2 regions of the Aureibacillus halotolerans genome follow, and region 1 is predicted to be linked to the other one. Evidence: predicted binding sites of a transcription regulator. Region 1 holds the regulator's gene; the other holds the start of a gene.
The links. Region 1 encodes CtsR, which represses protease genes until heat stress. Its sites were predicted from a motif close to ATGGTCAATAAAGGTCAAACA; they were not measured.
Positions count from the first base shown of each region.

Region 2: the regulator CtsR is predicted to act here: its motif matches at 1,800-1,820, upstream of EV213_RS03620 (ATP-dependent Clp protease ATP-binding subunit).

Region 1 covers NZ_SNYJ01000023.1:58-3,484, reverse strand. Annotated here, with positions in the region: gene clpC (ATP-dependent protease ATP-binding subunit ClpC) at 1-109, opposite strand, end outside; gene mcsB (protein-arginine kinase McsB) at 136-1,203, opposite strand; gene mcsA (protein-arginine kinase activator protein McsA) at 1,206-1,748, opposite strand; gene EV213_RS18300 (CtsR family transcriptional regulator) at 1,764-2,231, opposite strand; gene EV213_RS18295 (MgtC/SapB family protein) at 2,368-3,081, opposite strand; rRNA gene rrf (5S ribosomal RNA) at 3,208-3,319, opposite strand.
Region 2 covers NZ_SNYJ01000002.1:299,190-302,616, reverse strand. Annotated here, with positions in the region: gene EV213_RS03620 (ATP-dependent Clp protease ATP-binding subunit) at 1-1,766, opposite strand, end outside; gene proC (pyrroline-5-carboxylate reductase) at 1,987-2,832, shown strand; gene EV213_RS03610 (hypothetical protein) at 2,893-3,138, opposite strand; gene EV213_RS03605 (EAL domain-containing protein) at 3,233-3,427, opposite strand, start outside.

The sequences.
Region 1 (3,427 bases):
CTAGCAGAATATGTTCTGTGCCAATATTGTTATGTCCTAAACGTACGGCTTCCTCTTGTGCTAACGCGAGCACTTTTTGCGCACGTTCTGTAAATCGTCCAAACATCATACGGATCAGCCTCCCAAAATTTATATTTAAATCTTTTCGAGCTTTACACGTTCTCGAATCAATGTGGCTCTTCGAATGTCTCTTTCTTTTGGTTCGAGGGCCTCGTTCGCATACTGCTGAAGAAACCCCGGCTGCATTAGAATCATTACTTCGCTAAGTATACTCTGAGACAGACCGTCAATGAAACCAAGGTCTATGCCTAGCCTTACATCTGATAAACAGCTAGCAGCCTCAGCACTTTGAATGACACGGCTGTGTGACAAAATGCCATAGGACCTCCACACTCTGTCTTCCAATTGAACCCGAGATGTATCGAGCATAGCGCCTCGCATTTCCCGTTCCTTTTGGATCAGCTCATAAACTACACTTTGCAGATCGTCAACGATGTCTTCTTCAGATTTTCCTAATGTTAATTGATTCGACACTTGAAATACATTTCCCTGGGCTTCAGAGCCTTCTCCATAAATTCCACGAACCGCAATGCCTAGCTGATTAATTGCTGATATAATCGTATTCATTCTTCCACTCATGATTAGTGCGGGAAGGTGCATCATTACGGATGCTCTCATGCCTGTGCCAACATTGGTTGGACAGCTTGTTAAGTATCCTTTTTCCTCATCATATGCGTACTCCAAATGATTTTCTAAGATGTCATCCATTTGATTGGCTGCAGCCAACGCTTCCGTCAGCTGAAAACCAGGGAACAAGCACTGCAAACGAAAATGATCTTCCTCATTCACCATCAAACTAATGTTTTCTTCGTCAGACAGCAATACTGCTGAGGATTTCTCTGATCCAGCCAAATTGGGAGATATGAGCTGTTTTTCCATCAGGACACGCTTTTCAATATTTTTAAGGTCGCTCATTTCTAGCATAGACAAACGCCCAACATCCCCATACTCATGGGGCATTACATTTGTTTTCGCTTGGTTTAGAACGTTTTGCAATTCCTCGCTTCCTGCAACGGTCGGGAAGGAATAACGATTCAGGTTCCTGGCATAGCGGATACGGGAGCTCATGACAATATCACTATCGGGCCCTCCCTTTAGATGCCAGGGACTTAACGCCTGTTGAATAAACTTATGCAACGACATCGTTACTGATCCCCTTCCTTCAACTTCCCTTGTAAGGAACGAATTTCATCTCTAAGAACCGCGGCTTTTTCAAACTCTTCTTTATCGATAAGCTCGTGAATGGCCGTTTTTAACTCAGTGATTTGCCGTTTTACGTTTAATTCCTGTCCTGCACGCTTTGGAATTTTCCCTTTATGTGTTGTATTCCCTGCATGAACACGTCGTAAAACAGGATCTAATCGGTCTTTAAACGTATCATAGCATTGGGCACAGCCGAATTTTCCTGTTTTGAGGAAACGTGCATAGGTCATATTGCATTTTGGACAAAGAGGCTCATTCGACGTGACGTGCTGTTTCTGCTTATGAAACGCGAATGCGTCCTGTCCGTAACCAAAGATGCCTGATAATAAATCTTGAATGGTATAACCTTGGTGATGCCCTTGAGACGGTTGGTCTTCTCGCTCCTGAGCGCATACCTCACACAAATGTTTCTCCCATTTCTCATGATTAATAATTTGTGTAAAATGAACTGTAGCGGAGCGTTGATGACAAACTTCGCACTCCATGTAGCTCCCCCATCCTTACATTTTATATTTAAGAGTTTGCAGAATAGATTGAAGCATTCTGCCTCGTAATATATCCCGTTGTTCTATCGGCAAATCAAGCACAGAACGATCCATGAGATTCAATAAAATCTGACACTCACGCTTGCTCAATGCCCCTTCCTCATATAAACGGCCAAGAATATGCCCCGCTGACGCTTGAGTACATCCGTTTCCTTCGATCAATCGTAGCATTTGATCTAGCATATGCAGGTGGTCCTCATGCTCAATCTTCGTAATCCGAATGTAGCCTCCACCGCCACGTTTACTTTCAACAATATAGCCCTTTTCCACAGTGAACCTTGTTTTAATCACATAATTAATTTGAGAGGGTACGCACTGAAAACGATCTGCTATTTCATGCCGCCTAATTTCTACCGCATCGTTCTCAGATAACTGAAAAACTTGTTTAAGGTAGTCTTCTATGATGTCTGAGATGTTTTTCATCGTTTCCCTCCCTTCAATTCAGGACTTTGACTATTTTTGACTATGATGATTATTATACGTTCGATCGCTAACCATTTGCAAATATGAAGCCTTCTCTTCATTATGTCCTCAACGAAATGTCTTAATCATCTGATATCTAATAGACTTCTTTAACAACCTCCACGATGGACAATGCATCCAACACCTTAATGCGTCCTTCAGATTCAGCAAACAAAACTGTGAACTTGTATTCTTTTAGTCGCTCTTTCCCGTCTCCAGCAACTAAATCCTTTGTTCTCACATTGCGAATCTTTCCATAGTCTTCAATAATACGTAACAACTCCGCTAAATGCTGCCCATCTTTTGGAACAACGATATGAATGATTTCCTCTGCACCATGCTTAAAAAGGAGTGTTTCTAATCGATTGAGAAACATCAAGCTTAACAGCACAACAACAGTTGAAAGAATAGCTAATGTATATAGACCTGCGCCTACTGTTAAGCCTAGTCCTGCAACAACCCATATTGAAGCAGCGGTCGTTAGCCCACGAATCGTTGCCCCTTTCACAAGAATCGTGCCTGCACCTAAAAAGCCTATACCACTAATGACGTAAGAAGGAATCCTCGCTGGATCATATTGAACATTGTCATAGTTCTCAATGAACTCTTCAAACCCGTATAATGATAGAAGCATCATCATACAAGCACCCATACCAACCAATATATGCGTTCGAAATCCTGCTGGTCTTTTGCTTACTTCCCGTTCCAGACCAACAAGTCCGCTTAACACGAGAGCGACAAGAATACGTACAAGCATAACATGAAAATCTTCTGGTATTTCAATAATGTGTATCCATTCATTACCTTCCATTCATATCCCTCCTCTTACTACTAAAACAGTGTATGCGCACTAGAGCAACTCATGTCTTTTCAAGTTTCATAAAGAATAGAATACAAAAAGAGGTTACGCATCCTGCGTAACCTCTCTGTTTGTTTTGCCCGGCAGCGTCCTACTCTCACAGGGAAACCCAACTACCATCGGCGCTGAAGAGCTTAACTTCCGTGTTCGGCATGGGAACGGGTGTGACCTCTTCGCTATCGCCACCAGACAATTTATTAAAATGACAAGGATGAGTATATCGCTTTTCTTTCGAAAAGTCAATAGCTTTTTTGAAAAAAGATCATCCTTCAAAACTAGATACCGACACACACGGTTG
Region 2 (3,427 bases), on a different contig from region 1:
AAATAATCGCCTAACGAAGAAAGCAACTGACTTTCTTGAGCCATTTCCTCGCCTGTCGAAAACCCAAGTGTATCGAGCGTTTTGACTTGAGTACCTGCGTTGCTTGTCATGATAAGAATAGTGTTTTTAAAGCTCACTGTGCGCCCCTGACTATCGGTAAGACGCCCATCCTCCATAATTTGCAGGAACATATGCTGCACATCTGGATGTGCCTTTTCAATCTCATCGAGCAACACAATACTATAGGGCTGGCGACGAATTTTCTCAGTTAGTTGACCCGCTTCATCATGCCCAACATAGCCTGGAGGTGAGCCAATCAACTTCGACACGGCATGCTTTTCCATGTACTCACTCATGTCCAATCGAATCAAAGCATCTTCATCACCAAACAGCTCTCGAGCAAGCGATTTAGACAGCTCCGTTTTCCCGACCCCTGTTGGACCAACAAATAAGAATGATCCTGATGGGCGGTGTTTCGAGGTAAGACCTGCACGTGAGCGTTTCACGGCTTTGGCAACTTTTTGAACCGCCTCGACCTGGCCAATGACCTGTTGGGACAAGCGCATTTCAAGCTCCTTCATGCGCGTTTGCTCGTCTTCTTCTAAACGCGAAACGGGAATACCTGTTTTCTTCTGAATGAGCTGCTCGATCACTTCACGCGTTACCTCAGGAATATCCGAGGTCGCATGTTGTTTTTGCTCAAGCAAGCGTTTTTCTTCATCCCGCAGTTGAGCTGCACGCTCGTATGCCTCGTTTGCCGTTGCTTCCTCTTTTTCCTTGCGCACGTCCGTTAAACGATGCTCTATTTGATTTTCATCCTTTTCTTCATGTGACAAATTGAGAACAGATCCTGCTTCATCCATCAAGTCAATCGCCTTGTCTGGCAACTGCCGGTCCTGAATGTAACGTTTAGACAGCTGTACACTTGCCTTAATGGCATCCTCCGTATAGAGGACACGGTGGTACTCCTCATAACGCTGTTGCAAGCCTTGTAAAATCGCAACAGCCTCATCTTCCGTAGGTTCATCAACGATCACCGGCTGAAAGCGACGTTCAAGTGCAGCATCCTTCTCAATCGCGCGATATTCTTTTAATGTCGTCGCCCCAATGAGCTGCATTTTTCCGCGTGCAAGCGCCGGTTTTAAGATGTTCCCAGCATCCATTTGCGAATCTTGAGTCTGTCCTGCACCAACAAGCAAGTGTATTTCATCCACGAATAACAAAATGTCATCGCGTGATTGTATTTCGTCCACGAGCTGCTTCATGCGTTCCTCAAATTGGCCACGTATGCCCGTGTTTGAAACGAGTGAGGCAACATCGAGAAGCATGACTCGTTTGTTTAATAGCTTGTTCGGTACATTTTTATCAGCAATTCGCAAGGCGATCCCTTCAGCAATCGCCGTTTTCCCAACCCCTGGTTCACCAATCAAAACCGGATTGTTTTTGTTTCGACGGTTGAGAACCTCGATTACTCTTTGAATTTCATCGTGACGTCCTATGACCGGATCAATAGCACCTGCGTTCGCTTGGTCCGTTAAATCAGTAGCCAATGATTCAAGTAAGCTTTCTTGTGACGTCTGCTGCTGAGTAACCGCTCCACTTTGACCACCCATCATTTGTCCATAAAACGCGTTTGGGTTTTGCTGATGTTGTTTTTCAAGAGTCAGCAAACATTGTTGGCATAAGTGTATTGATTCTTTATTATTATTTATTTTCATCCTCAATTGCACAGAAGCAGGACGTTGATGACAATGTTGACAATTCATATCGATTTGTCCTCCTTTATTTTAGATAAATCACCTTTGACTTTCTTTGACTATATCGAAAGTATACTTTGACCTACTTTGACTTTCAAGGATTTTGCTTAAAAAACTTGTGGTTTTTTTTATAATCAACGACAATAACGATTAGAAGGCTTAAACAAGGGCTGCGCGAAGCCCATTCACCATTTGCAAATGAGAAGAACTTTAGAAAGGTTGTTACACCATGATGCAAGGAAAACAAATCGTATTTCTAGGTGCTGGCTCTATGGCAGAGGCAATGATTCGTGGACTTCTTGCCAATCAACTTGTCGAACCTAACCAAATCACCGTTCTCAATCGGACAAACGCCGAACGGCTAAAGGAGTTACAACAGCAGTATGGCGTTACAGCTAGTCAAGATCTTGACAGTTGCATCTCACGGGCATCTGTAGTCGTCATGGCTGTCAAACCGAAAGATGCTGAGGAGATTTTTGCTCGCATTTCTTCCCTTATAGACCATTCTCCCCTGCTACTTTCTGTCATTGCAGGACTCTCTACAGAGACAATGACGCATTGGACCTCCAAAAACACAAAGGTCGTTCGCGTGATGCCAAATACATCTTCAGCCATTTCAATGTCTACAACAGGCTATTGCACAGGAAAAGCCGTCTCAACAGAGGACAAAGCCATTGTGCATTCGTTGCTTTCAGGCTTTGGCACGGCCTATGAAATTGAAGAAGCAAAAATGAATCTCTTTACGGGGCTTGCTGGAAGCAGTCCAGCCTATATGTACGCTGTGATGGAATATTTTGAGGATACTGCAAAAGCACACGGCTTTACAGAGGAAGAGGGGCGCCAATGGATTGTTGACGTTATGGCGGGTGCTGCTGAAATGGTACGGCAAACGAACCGAACGCCAGCGGAGCTTCGTGCTCAAGTCACATCTCCAAAAGGAACGACGTATGAAGGACTTGCTCGGCTAGAAGCAGGACAGGCAAAGGACGTTTTCCGAGAAGCCATTGAAGCATCCGCTGAAAAAGCACAGGAATTTGAGGAAGCGTTCAAGCAAACAACGAAAAGCAAAGCATAAAAACAACGGAGCATGGATAATACATCCACGCTCCGTTGTTAATTTACATCATTTGGATTTTTAAGCAACGCCCTTTGACGCGGTATAGGTGATGGCTAAATACACAATATAGCCAAGGATTAGTAGAGCAGCAATCCCATAGACCCAAAAGATCGGATTTCTCCCAACTGGATGCCGTGAAATCGACTCTGAGACGGAGCTGTCCGTCTCTTTTTTCGTTGCTTTGCCAATCCGCATTGACACGATGGCTCCACACAACACGACCAACACGGTGAGAGCAGATAGTGCAAGTATTGCAGCATCCATGATTCAAAGCACCTCTTCATAGGGAGGCTATTACTAAGCCTCTTTTACGATTACTCTCCCCTTAAAGAGTGTGCTCATACATTTAGGGCGTGCCCTAGACGTGATGATCATTTTTAAATAAAAATTCGTAAGATAGGTCAATGAATACATACAAGTGCTCCTGCACAGGGAAAGAAAATGTTCGGATGTTTTGCTTTGTTTCAATATCTGAATAAAGATCTGAAAGAATACCTTTGCCACCCGACTCCATACGAACAATATTTTCAAGGAAATAGGGACGCCAGCTCCA